DNA from 3 places in the Cobetia sp. PDI-23MA genome. Region 3 is predicted to be linked to each of the others. Evidence: predicted binding sites of a transcription regulator. Region 3 holds the regulator's gene; each other region holds the start of a gene.
What was found. The regulator sigma-54, encoded in region 3, starts transcription at its own class of promoters, with help from an activator protein. The targets are predictions, from matches to a motif close to TGGCACNNNNNTTGCTNT.
Positions count from the first base shown of each region.

Region 1: the regulator sigma-54 is predicted to act here: its motif matches at 4,457-4,474, upstream of speB (agmatinase).
Region 2: the regulator sigma-54 is predicted to act here: its motif matches at 2,655-2,672, upstream of AC5WNJ_RS08040 (DUF3305 domain-containing protein).

Region 1 covers NZ_CM183352.1:2,123,623-2,129,774, forward strand. The annotation lists gene AC5WNJ_RS09000 (hypothetical protein) at 1-238, opposite strand, end outside; gene AC5WNJ_RS09005 (IS481 family transposase) at 302-1,345, shown strand; gene AC5WNJ_RS09010 (sigma factor-like helix-turn-helix DNA-binding protein) at 1,270-2,400, opposite strand; gene AC5WNJ_RS09015 (sigma-54 interaction domain-containing protein) at 2,538-4,190, opposite strand; gene speB (agmatinase) at 4,602-5,552, shown strand; gene AC5WNJ_RS09025 (YjiH family protein) at 5,863-6,152, shown strand, end outside.
Region 2 covers NZ_CM183352.1:1,883,010-1,889,161, reverse strand. The annotation lists gene AC5WNJ_RS08055 (helix-turn-helix domain-containing protein) at 1-174, shown strand, start outside; gene AC5WNJ_RS08050 (substrate-binding domain-containing protein) at 542-1,591, opposite strand; gene AC5WNJ_RS08045 (formate dehydrogenase accessory sulfurtransferase FdhD) at 1,591-2,526, opposite strand; gene AC5WNJ_RS08040 (DUF3305 domain-containing protein) at 2,735-3,292, shown strand; gene AC5WNJ_RS08035 (DUF3306 domain-containing protein) at 3,289-4,059, shown strand; gene AC5WNJ_RS08030 (4Fe-4S dicluster domain-containing protein) at 4,541-6,152, shown strand, end outside.
Region 3 covers NZ_CM183352.1:769,196-775,347, forward strand. The annotation lists gene AC5WNJ_RS03290 (PTS sugar transporter subunit IIA) at 113-583, opposite strand; gene hpf (ribosome hibernation-promoting factor, HPF/YfiA family) at 593-901, opposite strand; gene AC5WNJ_RS03300 (RNA polymerase factor sigma-54) at 1,562-3,010, opposite strand; gene lptB (LPS export ABC transporter ATP-binding protein) at 3,244-3,984, opposite strand; gene lptA (lipopolysaccharide transport periplasmic protein LptA) at 3,988-4,566, opposite strand; gene lptC (LPS export ABC transporter periplasmic protein LptC) at 4,675-5,358, opposite strand; gene AC5WNJ_RS03320 (KdsC family phosphatase) at 5,358-5,927, opposite strand; gene AC5WNJ_RS03325 (KpsF/GutQ family sugar-phosphate isomerase) at 6,054-6,152, opposite strand, start outside.

The DNA of each region.
Region 1 (6,152 bases), 1.4 Mb from region 3:
GGCGTATTTCTTTCAACTCACTAAGAATATCTGCATATTCCATTGGCTTGCCAGTACGATGGAGGATTCTTTCTAATGCCTGAACTATTGTTATATTTTCAATATCTGAACTGGATGATAGACCCCAAAAGCCACTTTTACCTACAGGTATGAATCTATCATCGGCTGTTAGCTGATTAGTCACATTGGTTTCGGATACTGGTGCGTACGTGTAGGGTGCCGGATGATCGGATTTCACAACGAAGCTATCCTTTGTTAGCCTCTCGTGAGCTCATCAAGCAATTGATTCAGGAAAAGCTTCATGGACATCAAGCTGCATAAGCAAGCGACGACGACACCGAAAATCCGTGCCGACATCCAAGCAGCTCCCTCCAGCATGACGAACAAAGATCTCGCTCGTCAGTTCGGGGTCAGCGTCTCAACTATACAACGCTGGCGCTATCGTGATGATGTCCTGGATCGTTCCCACACACGTCATAACCTACTCGCGACTCTGACCTCAGAACAGGAAGAGATCGTCATCGCCGCACGTGAACTGCTTCGCCTGGGGCTCGATGATCTACTTGTCGTTGCTCGGGAATTCCTGAACCCAAATCTGTCGCGTTCCGCACTTCAGCGCATGCTCAAACGACGTGATGTACCGACTCTCGCCAAGCTGGCGCGTCAAGATGCGAAGGAGGACGAAAAGCCCAAGCATCGGCCTTTCAAGGATTATGAGCCCGGGTATGTGCACATTGATATCAAGCACCTGCCCCAAATGCCTGACGAAGATCAGAAGCGTTATCTCTACGTCGCGATTGATCGTGCCACTCGGTGGGTGTATCTGGAGGTCAGATCAAGTCAATCTGCAAAGGACGCCCAGGCGTTCATGAAGCGTGTGGAAGAGGAGGCTCCCTTCACGATTCGAACCGTGCTCACGGACAATGGTAAATCCTTTACCGATCGCTTCACCGTGGGTGGCGAACGTAAGCCCAGTGGAAATCATCTTTTCGACCAGGAATGTCAGAACCATGGTATTGAGCATCGATTGATCAGGCCAGGCAGACCCCAAACGAACGGGATGGTGGAGCGCTTCAATGGGCGTATCAGCGATGTTTTGGCGACTCGGCGTTATGACTCAAGTGAGGATTTAGAACAGACACTCGAGCGTTATTGCTGGCTCTATAATCACCACATTCCTCAGAAGGCACTACAGCACAAAGCGCCTATAGCAGCAATGAAGGAGTGGCAGGTCGAACGACCTGAGCTGTTTACGCAAGCTATAGTCAATCAGACGGAACCCGACACGTACGCTTTATCATTTGTGCTACTAAGTAAATTAATTTCTCTACATAGCTTGGAATAATGCATAGGCTGCTTGACTGAATCCAACACTCTAAAAGCCTTATCAGCAGCGCTTCTCAAATAAGAAATTTTAACTCTTACAATATCGCTTACTTTTTCAAATTCTAGCACCGATTGCAATGCAACTTCTAAGCTATCATTCTCGATAGATTTGTTGACTCTTTTCTTAGAAAACTTTTTCGCTAATATTATTACATCAAACGTAGATAACCCCTCAGTATAATCAAACACGGAATTGAGTGCCATAAACATCAACTCAATCTCTTCCTTAGAATAATTATCTTGTGAGCACCAAGAGTCTTTGATAGTGCCTCTGAACCCCGGCACTGCTGTAGGTACTTTACGGTAACCTAAAACCTCCAATAACAAAGACAGATATGAAACATCCAAACTTGAGCCAAAATTTCGACTCAATGTAGATTTCACAACCTCTTCAGATATTATTGGAGAGTACTCTGAAATCTCACTCTCGAACGCATTGAAGTTATCAACAAGCTTTTCGCAAATTTTCCATTTCTTGGGCTGGATCTCGCCTTTCAAAATTCCCTTTAGCTCTTTTATACCTTTAGCCTCAACTTGACGAATTCTTTCCCTAGTGACATCGTAAAAAGTACCAATCTCCTCTAAAGTGTATTGTTTAGAATCCATCAAACCAAATCTCTTAACCAAGATGTCAAGCATCCTATTGTCACTATTTTTTATTCCTTTTTCTGAATAAAGAGTAACAAGAGCAGGAAAGCATTCAACTATATTACCATCACTGGCAGCAAAAAATGTCTCTCTAGGATCATTCAAACTTTTAACTAGCTCTAGCGAAAGACTATTAATCTTCTCTACAAATTCTTTAGAAGCAAGAGCTGATTCATTGACTGTCTTAGGGCCTACTCCTGACTCACTTGCCAATTCATACAGAATAAAACGAATTGCATCATAAGAATTTTCAATATTTTTAGACAAGACCAAGTTTAATGCACGCTTAGGTAGTCCAATTACACGAGGCTGAACCAAATATGCCTTATCACGATTTAATTCCAATTCATTTATTAAAGCTTCCATGCCCCACCCCCTTAACACAAATAGCCACTATAAACTATAGCAGAACAATAACATCAAATATATATTTCGCAATTGCAATACTTATCCAACAAGCTATACATAGCCAGCAAGTTTAATATACATTATTTTTACCAGCCTTATCTGTTCATCTTCTTGATTTTTCTCACCACCGACGGCTGACTGATCCCTGCCCTCTTGGCTATCGCATAGGTACTGGGCAGCTCCGCCGCCATCTCGTGTAACCATTGTGCTTCGATACGTGCCAGGCCTTCCTTGAGGGTTTCGTTAGGGCCAAGTTTGGGGACTGGCATAGCTACCGCCCCCTCAGCGGCAGGCGCTGAGAGGGATTTGTCACTATGTAAGGTATCGGCAGTGGGAAAACTATCATTAACGCCTATTTCATTGGATTTTTCATTACTGAAGCCAAATGAATTGCCTAGTCCATTAGCGTTATTCGTGGAACAAGTGTTGAGCAGTGTTTTTACTGAGTCGCTGTCGATGACATCACTGGGGGCGCTGAGCCAGGCGCGTTCCAGCCAGTTTTCCAGTTCGCGGATATTGCCGAGCCAGTCCTGGCGCATGAGGATGGGCCATAACGAGGCGTCGAGGAGTTTGCGGCGACCATGACGTTGATTGAGGCGAGAGAGGTGTTGCTCGATCAGGGCGGGAATGTCTTCGCGGCGTTCGCGTAGCGGTGGCAGGCTGACGGGGAGCACATTGATGCGGTAGTAGAGGTCGAGGCGGAACTGTCCCTGCTCCACGCGGGCGGCGAGGTCTTGATTGGTGGCGACGACCAGCCGAAAGTCGGCGCGGCGGGTGGTGGTGTCGCCCAGGCGGGTGATTATTCCGTCCTGAATCACCTTGAGCAGCTTGGTCTGGGTGGCCAGCGGCAGCTCACCGATTTCATCGAGGAACAGGGTGCCGCCTTCGGCCTGCTCCATCAGGCCCGCCTTGCCACGGTTACCCGCGCCGGTGAAGGCACCGGCCTGATAACCGAACATCTCGGACTCGAACAGGCTTTCGGGAATGGCGCCGCAGTTCACCTCGATGAAGGGGCCGTCGGCGCGTTGGCTCCAGCGATGCAGTTGATGGGCGAAGGCCGTCTTGCCGACCCCGGATTCGCCCAGCATCAATACCGTGGCGTTGGTGGGCGCGACCCGCTTGAGCAGCAGCGCTATCTCCCGCATCACGGGGCTTCTGACCTGCAGCTCGCCCAATTCCAGCGCGGCGTCTTCGCATTCCGCCTGCTCGCGCGCGGCCTGCTCGCACAGAGCACGCCCCTGCTGCGCGTCATGGGTGGTCTGCTCAGCAACTGAGCGCGCACTCCCCACCGTCCCCCAGTCACTCTCGTCCGCACTCGCCCCGCCCAGCTCACTGCTCCGCGAGTTGCGGCACAGGTGATCCGTGAAACGCTGCTGGAGCACAGCATATTCCTGCTGCAACAGCTGGATATCGGTGAGGTCCATCGAGCGGCTGACCACGCACTCAAGCTTGCCCGCGACGAATACCGGATGCGCCTGCGCCACCACTCGCCGCCCGGTGGCGGTGAGCTGCATCATCTGCAGCGCGCGCCCCGTACGCAGCACCTCCAGGCTGATCGATGGCTTGAGCACGCCACTGGCTTCCAGGTCATGCACGTTGGCGGCACACAGCTCCTCGCGGGTCATGCCATAGACCGCCGCGGCGCCGGGGCTGACATCCAGCACCTGGCCATCGGCATTGACCACGAAGTAGTGATCGTGAGCGGTGTCGATGATGGTCTTGAGAATCTGACGGTCGAGCTCTGACATGGCGGGTACCTCATGGTCGAGCCTGTGAATCGGGCGGGGCTTTCTGTGCTTCTTTTCGCAGGTCTTTCTCGCAGCTCTTTCTAACAGCTCTTTCCAGCAGGTCTTTCTCGCACTGCGCTGAAGACAGTCTCGATGATGCCTGAATGTGATCCACAAATGAATCAGTGATCCATTTTTGAATCATCAATGCCGCACTGGTGATCCACAAATGAATCACCCAGCAACCTCCGCCAAATAAAACTCAATAAAATCAATTGACTAAAAATTGGCATGGTTACTGCAATGCTGGAGTATGCGCCAAGGAGGATCGCCGGCTTTCATCACACCGTCCGGTCGGGCGATAAAGCGAACAAACACAATACCCCGCTCGCCGTCAGCGTATCGCGAGCAACTCAAGACCTGGAGAGACAGATGAGCGAGTTCAATCAGCCGCTGGGCGGCAACGACATGCCACGTTTCGGCGGCCCGGCCACCATGATGCGCCTGCCGGCTCAGGAAACCGCGGAAGGCCTGGATGCCGCCTTCATCGGCATTCCGCTGGACATCGGTACCTCCAACCGTCCGGGCGCGCGTCTCGGCCCGCGTCAGATCCGTGATGAATCGCGCATGCTGCGCCCCTACAACATGGCCACCCGCGCCGCGCCCTTCGACAGCCTGCAGGTGGCGGACATCGGCGATGTGCCGATCAACACCTTCCACCTGCCCAAGAGCATGGACATCATCGAGCAGTTCTACGATGAAGTGCTCAGTCACGACTGCGTGCCGCTGACACTGGGCGGCGATCACACCGTCACCCTGCCGGTGCTGCGCGCCATCGCCAAGAAGCATGGCCCGGTCGGCCTGATCCACATCGATGCCCACGCCGACGTCAACGACCACATGTTCGGCGAGCCCATCGCCCACGGCACGCCGATTCGTCGCGCCCAGGAAGAAGGCCTGCTCGACAGCCAGCGCGTGGTGCAGATCGGCCTGCGTGGCACCGGCTACTCCGCCGATGACTTCGACTGGTGCCGTCAGCAGGGCTTCCGTGTCGAGACCGCCGAGATGTGCTGGTTCAAGTCACTCGCGCCGTTGATGGCCGAAGTGCGCGACATGATGGGCGATCGCCCGGTGTACATCACCTTCGACATCGACGGACTGGACCCCTCCGTCGCCCCCGGTACCGGCACCGTGGAAGCCGGCGGCCTGACCATGCCCCAGGGCATGGAAATCGTACGCGGCGCGCGTGGCCTCAACATCGTCGGCGGTGACCTGATGGAAGTCTCCCCGCCCTACGACACCAGCGGCAACACCGCGCTGATGGGCGCGACCCTGCTCTACGAGATGCTCTGTGTACTGCCGGGCGTGCAACAGCGCGACTGATCCACGAACGACCCACGAATGACCTGCTGTCCTGCTGCACCCGCGCCGGGGGCCCGTCCCGCCCTCGGCGCACACAGAATCACCCGACACGATACGGCATGATGCATCACACGATGCACGGCTAGAGCCTGACCATTACAACAAGATCTAGGTGACCCGAATGACAACCAGCATCGACCCGACGGCGGATCACACGCCGTCCCGCTCCAGCCCAAGCGCCGATTCACCTTCAGACAAGGTGCACAAGGGTGAGAAGGCTCAGAAAGAGCTCATCGCCACCCGTCCCGTTCCGCTCACGACTCATGGAGTCATGAAATTCCTGCTGCCGTCATTGCTCGGCGTCAGCTTCTTCCTGGTGCCCTTCAGCACGGGTGACACCATCAATATCGGCATGGGCCTGATGGCCGATTGGCTCAAGGCGACGCTGGGCGGCGCACTACCCGCCATCGCCGTCGCGGTGCTGTGCCTTTCCGTACTGCTGACCGGCTTCGTCAAGCTCGCCAAACCGGCCTGGGCACGTCAGGGCGCGGCACACGAGCTGTTCGATGTCTCGCCGGTATGGTTTGGCATGCGTGCCCTCGGCGCCATCTTCGCGCTGAT
Region 2 (6,152 bases), 1.1 Mb from region 3:
ATGGTATTGGCGGGCAGCATTCAGCTCTATTCGGAATTCTATGAACCCTTGCCGCTGAGTGAGGGTGACAGCATCTATTTCGACTCCGACATGGGTCACGCTCTGGTTTCTACCAGCGAAGAAGATGCCATCGTGCTGTCAGTGTGTACTCGCAATGATTCGGATCCGAGCTGAGCTGATGTGAAGTGAGCAGAGCTGTGTTTAAGCGAGCTGGGCTGTGTTGAAGTGAGATGAGCTGAGATAAGCCATATGACGCGCTGGCGGGAAGCTAAACCGCAAAGATTGCCTTAACGCGAGTGCCACCTGGCCGGTCCATTCGAAACAATGACTTGCTAGACCATGCTCGCCGTCAGCCCGCAATAAAAAAATCGCCCACTAGCCATGCGCTAATGGGCGATTTTTTGGATGTCGTAAAGACACTCATGGCTTCCGGCCAGTCCTGACCGCCAGCATCCGCTAGGTGTTCAGCTTATCGAGCGTCTCATTACAGAGCATCTCAATACCGAGTGTCTCAATACTGAGCGTCTCGATACCGAGCGTCTCAATCGTGCTGTGCGGCATCGCCGCGCCAGATCAACTGTCCGCATTCGCGCAGATCATAGCCGCCGAGGGATTGCGCCAGCTGAATACCATTCGGTGTGGCCAGATAGTCCAGCAATCCCTGGAAGAGATCGCGGAAGTAGACATTGCGCGGCACCACCAGGTCGAAGGCCTCTTCACAGACCGGCACGAAGCCGAGGCCAAACTCATTGGCGGCCGACAGCGTGCCGGGGCCGACATCCACCTCGCCCCGCGCCACCATCGAGGCCACTTCACGCTCGGAATAGGCGATCGCCAGGGTGTTGAGCTGCTCGGCACGCATCTGATGGCCGGACAGCCACTCCTGCAGGAAGCGCTGCGAGCCCGCCCCCTCCTGTCGCACCGCCCACCGCCGCTGCGAACCGAACAGGCCGCTGGGGTCGATGGACAGATGACGATCATCATTGCGGATGATCAGCCCCTGGGTACGACGCGCAAGCCGCACCATCACCCACTGACGATAGCCATCGTGGCCGCGAATCAGCGCCGGATGACGCAGCGCCGCCTCTTCCGCTCGCCCCCAGTGAATGGCGCAGACGTCAGCCCGCCCTTGGCTGAGCAGATCAAGCCCCAGACGCGTACCGGTCACACTCATGCCATAGAAGGCGCTACCGGCATGCTGCTGATTGAGGCGCATGGAGAGCGCGGCCAGCAGCGGGTCGTCACTGCCGGTGATCATCAGACGATCCGCCAGTACACCATGATGGCTGGACTCGAGAATCCATTGCTCCACCAATCGGCGTGGAAACAACCACTTGCCGGTCACCTTGGTCGCCGGCATGGTCCCGTCACTGGCCAGCTGATAGATCTTCTTCTCGTTGAGATGCAGCAGTCGCGCGACTTCCTGCACCGTCAGAAAGGGGTTGTCGTGGGAGACCGGAGCCTGCCGACCGGTGGCCGCATTCAGGGCCTCGCCTGAAGACTCACTGACTGAGCTACCCGAAGGTGTGCCGAGTTCAGAGGAAAAGCCCTGTGAGGGTATGACGCCCAGCGGCGAAGAAAGACGACTCATCACTGCCCCTCCTTGTCGTGCCCGGCTGCGCAGGCTGATGAAGATGGCTTGCCTGACGCGTCATGGCGCGATGACTTGAGAGCGTCACCTGCACGCAGCGGCGGGATGGCGTCCAGCACCAGCCGCCCGGCAGGGTCCACCGCCTGGAAGTGGCGCCCTTTGGCGCGCGCGATCAACAGCACGCCAAAGCGTTCCGCCAGCTCCACCCCCTTCTGCGTGACGCCGGAGCGTGAGACCAGCACCGAGATCCCCGCCTGAGCCACCTTCAGTACCATCTCGGAGGTCAGGCGGCCGGTGGTGTAGAAGATGTTGGCCCCCTGATAATCACTGGCATCATCACTCAGGGGCGCCAACCAGCTTAGCCCCGCCAGCGTATCGACGGCGTTGTGGCGGCCGACATCCTCGATGAACGCCAATACCTCATCATCCCGACACAGGGCGCAACCGTGAACCGCACCGGCCTTGCGATAGGTCGCGTTGTGCGCCGCCAGCGCCTCCAGCAGGCGATACAACAAGGCCTGACTGAAGGGGCCTGCGTCCAGCGAGGCCAGTGATTGGCGCTCCAGCAGATTGCCGAACACAGTGCCCTGCCCACAGCCGGTGGTCACGGTGCGCTTGCCGAGGCGCTGCTCGATATCCTCGGGCAGATGACGCGTCACTACCGAGGCGCTCTCGACTTCCCAGTCCACCTGCAGCGCTTCGAGGTCCTCAAGCTCACCCAGCAGTCCCTGATTGCGCAGATAACCGGCCACCAGCGCCTCAGGTTCGGCACCCAGGGTCATCAAGGTGACGATCTCGCGCCGATTGAGATAGATGGTCAGCGAGCGCTCGGCGGCAATGGACTGCTGATGGCGCTCACCGCACTCATCCATGACTTCGATGTCCAGCGTAGTGGGTAGTGTGGCGCGACTGATCGCTGGCCGTGCAGAGGGCATCATGAACTCGGGTCTCCCTGATCGAGCCGGTTGGAATGGCAATTCTTGCGCTGAATCGCCGTAGAGTACCAGTCCGATGGCAGAGCTGTCCCCGCACTGACTGATGAAGACCCTGATATCGTAAGCGCCGGCATGCATCTTGCAAACCAGCACCCTCGCAGCATTCTTTTCAGACCCGCTTGCGGGTACAGCAGTGAACAAGGAAGCCATGTCTGAATCCATCCCTCCCCGCAGTGACGACACCCGCTGGTTGAGCATCACCCTGGCGCCCACCACGCAGAAACTGGGGCGTTTCAGCATCGACACCTGGCGGATTGCCGATCTCTCGCCCTCTGCAACGCCAGAGACGGAATCGCACGTAGCAGAGCCCGCCCCCGCTGATGAGGTAGCGCATCGCCGCATCCTGCCGCTGCAGCTTCACCTGACTGAGCGCACCGATTACCGCTACAACCTGCGCTGCGAGCAGCCGCGCCTGTTCGTCCAATGCGATGAGCGCGAAGCCGACGGCATGCAGCCTCGCGTGGTGACGGCCTGTCAGGAGGTGGCATCGCAGTGGATGGATGGCGACCAGCTGGTGCTGGACGTGCCGATGCCCCCTGCCTTGATGGTGTGGCTGGAAGCCTACCTCGCGCGTCACGGTGAGCGCATCGACGAAGGCAAGAAGAAGAAACGCAAGGGCGCCGGGCGCGCCAGTCAGGCAGAGCAACCCGCCGCGACACCCCACAGGGCGCATCAGCCCGGTAATGGTACGGAAAGCACGTCATGAGCCAGCACGACGATAACGCAAGCCCGGCCAATGAAGGCCTGTTCTCGCGCTGGTCACGCCGCAAGCAAGGCGACACCCGCCGAGAAGACCAACTGGCACAGCCGGACAGCGCCGTGGGAACCAAAGACGACACCCTCCCGCCCTCACAGGCGGAAGTCGTCTCTGACCATAGCGCTGACACCTCAGCAGCGAGCGTCTCGGTGCACGAAGCCCCGAGCGGCGATAGCACCTTCACAGCAAAACAGGCAGCTGCCGAGAACGCTCAGCACGCATCGGGCGATGACAATGCTGAAACGCCAGCCATCGAGCTGCCAGACCCCGACACCCTGACCCCAGACGCCGACATCAGTGCCTTCATGCAGAGCGGCGTAGACCCGGCGCTACGCCAGCGTGCGCTGCGACGCATCTTCATGGGTGGCGAGCACTCGGTGCGCGATGGGCTGGATGACTACGACCAGGACTTTTCCAAGATGCGCCCGCTCGCCGAAGGTGTCGCCGACACGCTGCGCAGCTGGACCCGCAAGGTCGAAGAAGGCCTGGAAAAGCTCAATGAGGCGAGCGAGACACCCCAGGTGGATACGGCGCAGGAGACAGACGATCAGATCGCTGAGCAGGCACCTGATGGCGGGGCGTCGGTGGGCGAGACACACGCGACACCCAGAGAAGAGATAGTCGATTCGCCTGACCCGCAAGCGATACCTGCGCAAGACTCGCCCGAGACAGCACCCGAATCAGATGATGGCCGTGTCGCCCGTTACAAGCCGTGACGAGAGGCCGATACCACAAGCCCCAACAGGGCGTCAGGATGACGCGCCGCGACTCGACATGAGTCATTATGACCCACGAGCAAGCCGAGCACGCCTGACCAAGGTCATCCTGATGCCTCATGGGTCACCCTGACGCGCCCAATCAAGGCGCACTGTCTGCAACACACAGGCAAGATTCAGCATGACATGCCAACCCTTGAAGATGATGACAAACGTCAACCGCCTGCGGTGATGAGCGCCTGCGCGACCTGACCGCACCTCGCGCGCGCCGAGCGCGAAAACGGCAATGTCATCAACATGGTGCAAGGACAGCTGGCCTGTCATGAATCCCCACTGAACGACTGTCGATCGCCGACCCGGCCCTGACCGCGAAAGACCGAGAGAGGCCGCGAGAATCAGCGACGACCGGGACCTGCATCATCCGCCTGCCACCTGACGGCAGCTTGCATGCAAGGTCCGCCACGACCGAATAAGGATGAGGATGCTCAGCTCAAGCCTCGAGAGCGCTCAACGCGCCCTCAATCAACAAGCACGCCAACGCGCCCTGTCATCCGCCATGGGTGGCTCGCCTGCCTCCAGTCTGCCGCTGTTGGCGACGGATGCCGGCAGCGCCCCCATCCGCTATCACAGTCAGGGACGCACCGTGATCATCGGCAGCGAGGCGCGAGTGCGCGCACTGGCAAGTCTGCTGACCCGCCTGCCGGCTACCGCTCAGCTGCCGGTGGCACTCTTGATCAGTGAGCAGGACAACAGTGCGCTGGTGACGATGGATGAACAGCATCTCGCCGCCAGCGAGTCCCTGCCTGCGCACAGTGTCCCGCGTGACATGCTCGCGCTGAGCGGTCACCTCGGCCAGTTCAGCCTTGCCAGTGATGGCGTCAATCTGGCCGCCGCATTGGCGCCGCAAGGTGCCGGCAGCGCGCCCCATTTCGACCTGATCGCCGACCTGTCCAGCCAGCCGCTCAACCAGGCGGAACTGCCACCGCCCGGCTATCTGCAGGCCGGCGCGGACATCATCGCCGAGCTGGATCAGCTGGTCGCCGATGCAGAGGCCTCTCAGGAATCACTGCCACAGCTGACCGCTTGGGCCATGCAGTTCGCGGGCCTGATCGGCAACTTCGACAAACCGAATTACGTGACCGTCAATCTTGATACCTGCGCGCACGCCAGTGCCGGCAATATCGGCTGTACGCGCTGCCTGTCATCGTGCAGTGCCGATGCCATCTTCTCGGTGGCTGGTCGTCGCAATGCGCATATCGAGATCGACCCTTACCTGTGCCACGGCGCGGCCAGCTGCGTCAGCGCCTGCCCGACCGGCGCGCTGAGCTTCACCCAGCCTCCGGCCGAGCAGCGCATGGAACAGATCCAGCGCCTGCTGGAGCGCTATCAGGATGGCGGCGGCCTCTACCCGCTGCTGCGCTATCGCCTGGAGCAATCCCTTGCCTCGCAGACTGCCCTGGCGAGTGTCGACCAGGAGCGCTGCCTCGATATCACTCTCGAGGAAATCTCCGCCACCGGGCACGACGAGTGGCTGGCCGCACTCGCACTCGGCGCCACACAGGTCATCGTCGAACTGCCCCACGACCTGCCTGCAGGCCAGCACCAGCAGCTCGACAGCGAACGTCGCCTGGCATTGACCCTGCTCGACAGCATGGGACTTGCCAATGCGGCCAGTGGCGAGCCGCGCATCCGCTTCGTCTCTATGCCGTCCCCTCTGCCACAAATGGATAGCAACGAGGCTGAAGCCCTGCCCCTGATTACGCCGCTGTGTGTTGCTCTGGCACCGGGCGCGGACAGCGAAGAAGAGCAGCAGCCCGGCCAGCCGATCGCCCGTGACTGGCTGCTGGGTCAGCCGCAGGCACGCCCCGGCAAGCGCGAACGCCTCAATCGGGTGCTCGATCACCTGGCGACCCTGTCGGTCGCGGACCTGGCGCAGGACAGCGTCGCCGTACCGACAGGCGCGCCCTTCGGCGTGGTGAACGTCGACAGCGACAACTGCACGCTGTGCCAGGGATGTGTCGCCGTCTGCCCGACCAGCGCCCTCTCGGCCAATCGCACCTCGCCTGCACTATCCTTCACTCAAGGTGACTGCG
Region 3 (6,152 bases):
ACGTCGAAAGAATGCAGGGGTGGGGCAGAAGGCTGCCCGCTATCAGTGCGCTGTACGTCGGCCGATGGGAGGCCAGCAAGACGAAAGCCCGGACGATGTCCGGGCCTGTGATTCAGCGCGCCGGTAATTCGGCGATGGCTTGGGTCAATGCCTCAAAGAGTGCACGCTGGCTGTCTGCCTGGCGCAGGGCCGAGCGATTGGTCGGGGAATTGAGCAATTCCGCGACCTGCCCGAGCAGCGTCAGATGGGTTTCATCCGCTTCCTCAGGCACCAGCAGCACGAACAGCAGATCGATGGGTTCTCCGTCGATGGCATCGAAGTCGATGGGTTCACCGAGCTTCAGAAACGCAGCGATTGGCGTCTTGCAATGCGGGCTACGTGCATGGGGCACGGCCACACCGTGGCCGATGCCGGTCGATCCCAGTCTCTCGCGCCCGATCAGGCGCGAGAAGACTTCCTGGCTATCCAGGCTGGGAATGTTCTGTGCGATGAAGGTGCTGAAGAATTCAAGCACCCGCTTCTTGCTCCCCCCGGGGACACCGTAAAGGGTGCGCTCGGGGGGGAGGATCTGATCAAGTGTCATGGCTGAAGGTCAACGGGTCCCGGTGCCCTGAGCACGAGCCTGGGACTTTTCCTTGTGTTTGACCAGCTGGCGATCCAGCTTGTCGGCGAGCGCGTCGATGGCAGCGTACATGTTGGGGTCTTCTGCCAGGGCGTGGAGGTCAGCGCCTGCTGCGTGCAAGGTGCAGGCAGCCTGCTGGCGCTCCTTCTCGATCGACAGTGTCACCTGAACATTGGTGATGTTGTCGTAATGCCGTTCGAGGCGGGCGAGCTTCTCGTTGACGTAATCGCGGAGAGGATCGGTAAGTTCCACATGATGCCCGGTAATATTCACTTGCATGGACACGCTCCTTTATCCAGCGGGTTGCCATTCAATTGTAACCCTTTTTGACTACGAGCAAACCCTGATCGGACGCTCTGCAACAGGCTTGACGGCCGCCGTCTGGCGATGTTTTCGCGCCCTTGCCAGCGGCGTCAGATGTCGTGAGCGTCTGTACCGACAATGCCCAAGCTTTGCGCAAAGATCAACGCTGCGCTGCATCGTGGCTCAGTGCTTGTCTTCAACTCAATGAAGGGTAGCGGAATGGACTTCAAGGTCACGCTTGAAGGGTGGTGCATGAAAGGCGCGCAAGAAGGCGGGTTTTCGTCGCCAATCCCTGCATGTACGCCGCCTTTCAGGCGCCTGGGTTGCGTGGAGCAAGCAGCGTGCCAGAAGGATCACCGAGTGTCATCCCGGTGCAATACGGCCAAAAGTGACTTTAAAAACATGCGATTGACGGTAAATGATGCTGCCGGAATGATGGATTTTTGCCAACATCCTGCGCGCCGTCATGGGCCATGATGGGTCATTGACGAGTGGTTGACGGCATGACAGGGCGCGCAACAGGCGCGCCGGTGTCAGTAATGTCAGAGGCTGGTGAGAGAGAAAACCAGCGTCTGAGGTTGGCGGCGGCTGCCATTGTGGAGGTGAAAGCAGGGCATGGCAGCTGCAGGTGATGCCTCAGGCCAGACGCTTGCGCTCGCTGGAGGATGGGATGCCCATCGCTTCGCGATACTTGGCCACGGTACGGCGTGCGACCTCGATGCCATCGCTGGCGAGCAGATCGACCAGGCGTGAGTCGGAGAGAGGCTTGCGAGCCGGTTCTTCCGCAATCAGCTTGCGGATGCGGGCACGAATGGCGGTGCTTGAGTGGGCGTCGCCACTGCCGCTGCCACCGACCTGGCTCGAGAAGAAGAACTTGAGCTCGAAGACGCCGCGCGGGGTGTGGATGTATTTCTGGGTCGTGACCCGCGAGATGGTCGATTCGTGCATCTCGACCACTTCGGCGATGTTGGCCAGAATCAGTGGCTTCATGCCTTCCTCGCCTTGCTCGAGGAAGTCGACCTGGCGCGCCATGATCTCGCGGCCGACCTTGAGCAGGGTGTCATTGCGTGATGACAGGCTTTTCATCAGCCAGCGCGCTTCCTGCAGGTTGTCCTTGAGGAAGGTGTTGTCGGCGGACTTGTCGGCACGCTTTATCAGTGCGGCGTATTCCGGCTGGATGCGCAGCCTGGGCAGCGCTTCCGGGTTGAGCTCGACCTGCCAGCCGTGGCGGGTATGACGCACCAGCAGATCAGGGATCACGTAATCGCTGGCGGGCTCGCCCCAGGCGGATGCCGGACGCGGATCGAGCGCGCGCACCAGGCGGATGACGTGGTCCAGCTCGTCATCGTCAAGGCTCAGTCGGCGCTTGAGCAGCTTGCGGTCATCGTTGCCCAGTGCCTCGAGGAATTGACGTACCAAGCGACGCGCCTGCGCCAGCAGCGGCAGATCATCCGGCAGCAGCGCCAGTTGCAGCAGCAGGCACTCGCGCAGGTCGCGGGCGAAGACGCCGGTCGGGTCGAACTGCTGCAGACGCAGCAGTACCTGCTCGAGCTCGGAAGCCTTGAGACCGGGCAGGCCCTGGCCGCGCAGACCATCGACCAGCTCATCGAGTGACAGGCTCAGGTAACCGGCACCGTCGACGGCATCGATCAGACTCTCCGCCATCTGGCGTTCACGGCTATCGAGGTCGGTCATCGCCAGCTGCCAGCGCAGGTGGTCCTGCAGGCTCTCGACGCTTGTATTGCGATCGAAGTCCGGCCCTTCTTCGCTCCCGCTGCCACTGCCGGAGCTGGTCAGGCTACCGGCGTGGTCCTGATAGAGGTCCGACCAGTCGCTGTCGAGGGGGTATTCCTCGGGAATCTCGCTCGAGGAGTCGGCAGTGGAGATCTCGCTCGTATCCTGTGTCTCGATGACATCCAGCGACTCGTAGTCCTCGTCGAGCTCCAACATGGGGTTGGACTCGAGGGCTTGCTGAATCTCCTGACGCAGATCGAGCGTCGACAGCTGCAGCAGCTGGATCGCTTGCTGAAGCTGCGGCGTCATGGTCAGCGAGGTGCCGAGGCGGAGTTGCAGGGTGGGTTTCATGGAGTCAGTCAATTCACGGCAAAGGAACGTGCTTACTACGCTATACCGTGACTCGGGCCACTGACAAGTGGTTGCCGTGAATATTAAAGCAACTTGCATGCCATGTTTCCACCAAGGTGGTATGGACGTCATGCATGCGTCTGATGTCAGACATGAAAAAGCCGCTACGCGATAAAATCACGCAGCGGCTTTTGAAGCTTTCGCCTCCGGTGGGCTCAGCGCAGCCGCTGACCCTAGAGCGTGAACTCGTGGCCGAGGTAGACGTCGCGCACCTGCTGGTTGGCCAGGATGGAGTCCGCGTCACCGTGGGCGATGATCTGGCCATCGCCGACGATATAGGCGGTGTCACAGATATCGAGTGTCTCGCGCACGTTGTGGTCGGTGATCAGCACGCCGATGCCACGATCGCGCAGTTGGCGCACGATGCTCTTGATCTCTCCCACCGAGATGGGGTCGACGCCGGCGAAGGGCTCATCGAGCAGCACGAAGTCCGGCTCGGTGGCCAGTGCGCGGGCGATCTCGACCCGTCGACGCTCGCCACCGGACAGGCTCATGCCGGCACTGGCACGAATATGCGTGATGCTGAATTCCTCGAGCAACTCTTCAAGGCGTGCCTTGCGGCCATTGCGATCCAGGTCCTTGCGGGTCTCCAGAATCGCCATGATGTTGTCGGCTACCGACAGCTTGCGGAAGATCGACGCCTCCTGAGGCAGATAGCCGATGCCGGCGCGTGCACGCTGATGCATGGCGGCAGCGGAGAGGTCCTTGTCGTCGATGGAGACGTTGCCGGCATCGGCGCGCACCAGCCCGACGATCATGTAGAACGAGGTCGTCTTGCCGGCGCCGTTGGGGCCCAGCAGGCCGACGATGTCACCCTGACGGATCTCAAGCGAGATGTCCTTGACCACCTTGCGGCCCTTGTAGGCCTTGGCCAGATGGCGAGCGCTCAACGTACGCGGAGTAGCAGCAGTCATCACTCAGTTTTCCTTGCTGGCATTGGCGCCGCGCGGCGTCAGAGTCATGTGCACGCGACCGCCTTCGGTCTGCTGTGCCGTCTTGCTGTTGTTGGCGTTCACCTGGCGCTTGTCGAGGAAGTACTCCACGTAGCCGCCTTCGAAGGTGTCATCGCCTTTCTCGAGGCGCGCATTGCCGACCAGCTCCACGCGGCGCTCCAGCGCATGGTAGCGGATGGTGTCGGCCCAGCCCTTGACCAGCTTCTCGTCGGGTGCGGGTTGCTGTTCCAGGTAGGCACGCTTGCCGGTGGCCTTGACCAGCGAGATCTCGCCGCTGCCGGCGCGGCTGATATCGACGCGGCTGGCATCGAGCTTCATGCTGCCCTGGCGCATCTCCACCTGGCCGGTATAGGTGGCGGTACCGGCCTTGTCATCGAGAGACAGGGCATCCGCGGCGATGTTGATCGGCTGGCTGGCATCGCTGTCCAGCGCCATGGCGGCCGGGGCGAAGGTAGACATGCCCAGTGCCAGGCAGAGCGCCATGACACCGCTGTTGAGGGTCTGGCGACAGGCCGTCAAGGGCTTGCGAGTCGTGGAAGTCATGGTGGCTCCTTGGCATGACGGGGTCGCCGCCCGAGCAATGATGCCATCGAGCGGCAGGGAAGAAGGTGTTGCGGCGCGGGTCATGGCGCGACGGCCAGCCCGGCGGGTTCATTCACCGCTGGCAGGCGCTGCCTCGAAGGTGCTGTTGACGCGCCCCTCATCGGTAGTGGTGCTCTCGGTGCCCGAGTCTATGCGCTCGGCTTCCTTGCTGGCCTCGCTCTGGCCCGCACCGGGTTGCAGGACGCTGCGGACGCGGCCCTGCAGCACGGCGGAATCCCGGGAGAGGTCGGCGCTGAAGCTGTCGCTTTCGACATGCTGGCCATTCTGGGTGATCACGACCGGCACGTCACTCCAGGCGCGATTCTGATCACGGCTGTAGTGCAGGACATCGGTATCGAGGGTCCAGCGGTCATCGGGCTGGCGCAGTCTGGCATTGCCCTCGAGAGTGAAGGTGTCGCCGCCGGCGCTCAACACGCCACTGTCACCCGTGGCATACCAGCGGCGGTCTTCACTGTCGTTGGTGCGAATCTTCGGGGTCTGCGCCCGGGTCACGTCATCGCCTGGCGTATGCTCGATATGCGGCGAGCTCATGGACTGGATCGCCACGCCGCGCGCATCGAAGCGTGTCATGTCTGCCCCGTCGAGATAGTAATCCGGCTCACTGCTGTCGACCTCGACATTGACGGTCGATTCCAGGCTGTTGCGCTGCTCGATCAGCGCCAGCACGCCACCGACGAGCAGCAACAGCAGCATCAGCCAGAGACGCGGAGAAGGGCGGGGCAGACGTAACATCAGGGACGCGACTCCTGCAGGTAGGTATCCAGCACCGAGGCCCAGTGGCCCTGTGCCTTGAGCAGCAGATCACAGAGCTCGCGCACGGCGCCATCGCCGCCCTGGCGCGAGGTGACCCAGTTGGCCTCGCTCATCACGTAGGCCATGGCGTTGGGCACGCTGACGCCGAGGCCGACACGCCGAATAGCTTCGCGGTCCGGCAGGTCATCGCCACAATAGGCGACGTCTTCCAGCTCGATCCCGTGCTCGCGGCACAGATCGGTCAATGCGACCAGCTTGTCTTCACGGCCCTGGATGACATCCTGAATACCCAGTTCCTTGGCGCGACGCTCGACCATCGGTGAGCTGCGGCCGGTGATCAGCGCGACGCGAACGCCACTGCGCAGCACCAGCTTGAGGCCATGACCGTCCTGGACGTGGAAGGACTTGGTCTCGACGCCGTTGGCATCGTAGTGCAGGCGGTTGTCGGTGAGCACGCCATCGACATCCAGCGCCAGCAGACGCACGCGGCGTGCGCGGTCGATGATGTCCTGCGGATATTCTTCGCTCAGGGAATTCGTGTCGCTCATGGTCTTTCTCCTCGCACTCCGTGCATGCTTGACGCTGTCCTGTGAACGGCGCTGATGGGCGTTGAGCGGTGGCGTCTTGCCGGGACGATCTGCCGTCGAACAGAGACAGCGAACGCCCGCGGGAGTTCAGATCACGCCGCTGGCCAGCAGGCCGTGCATATGGATGGCCCCGATGGGGTGCTCATCCTCGTCACAGACTACCAGAACGCTGATGCGGTTTTCTTC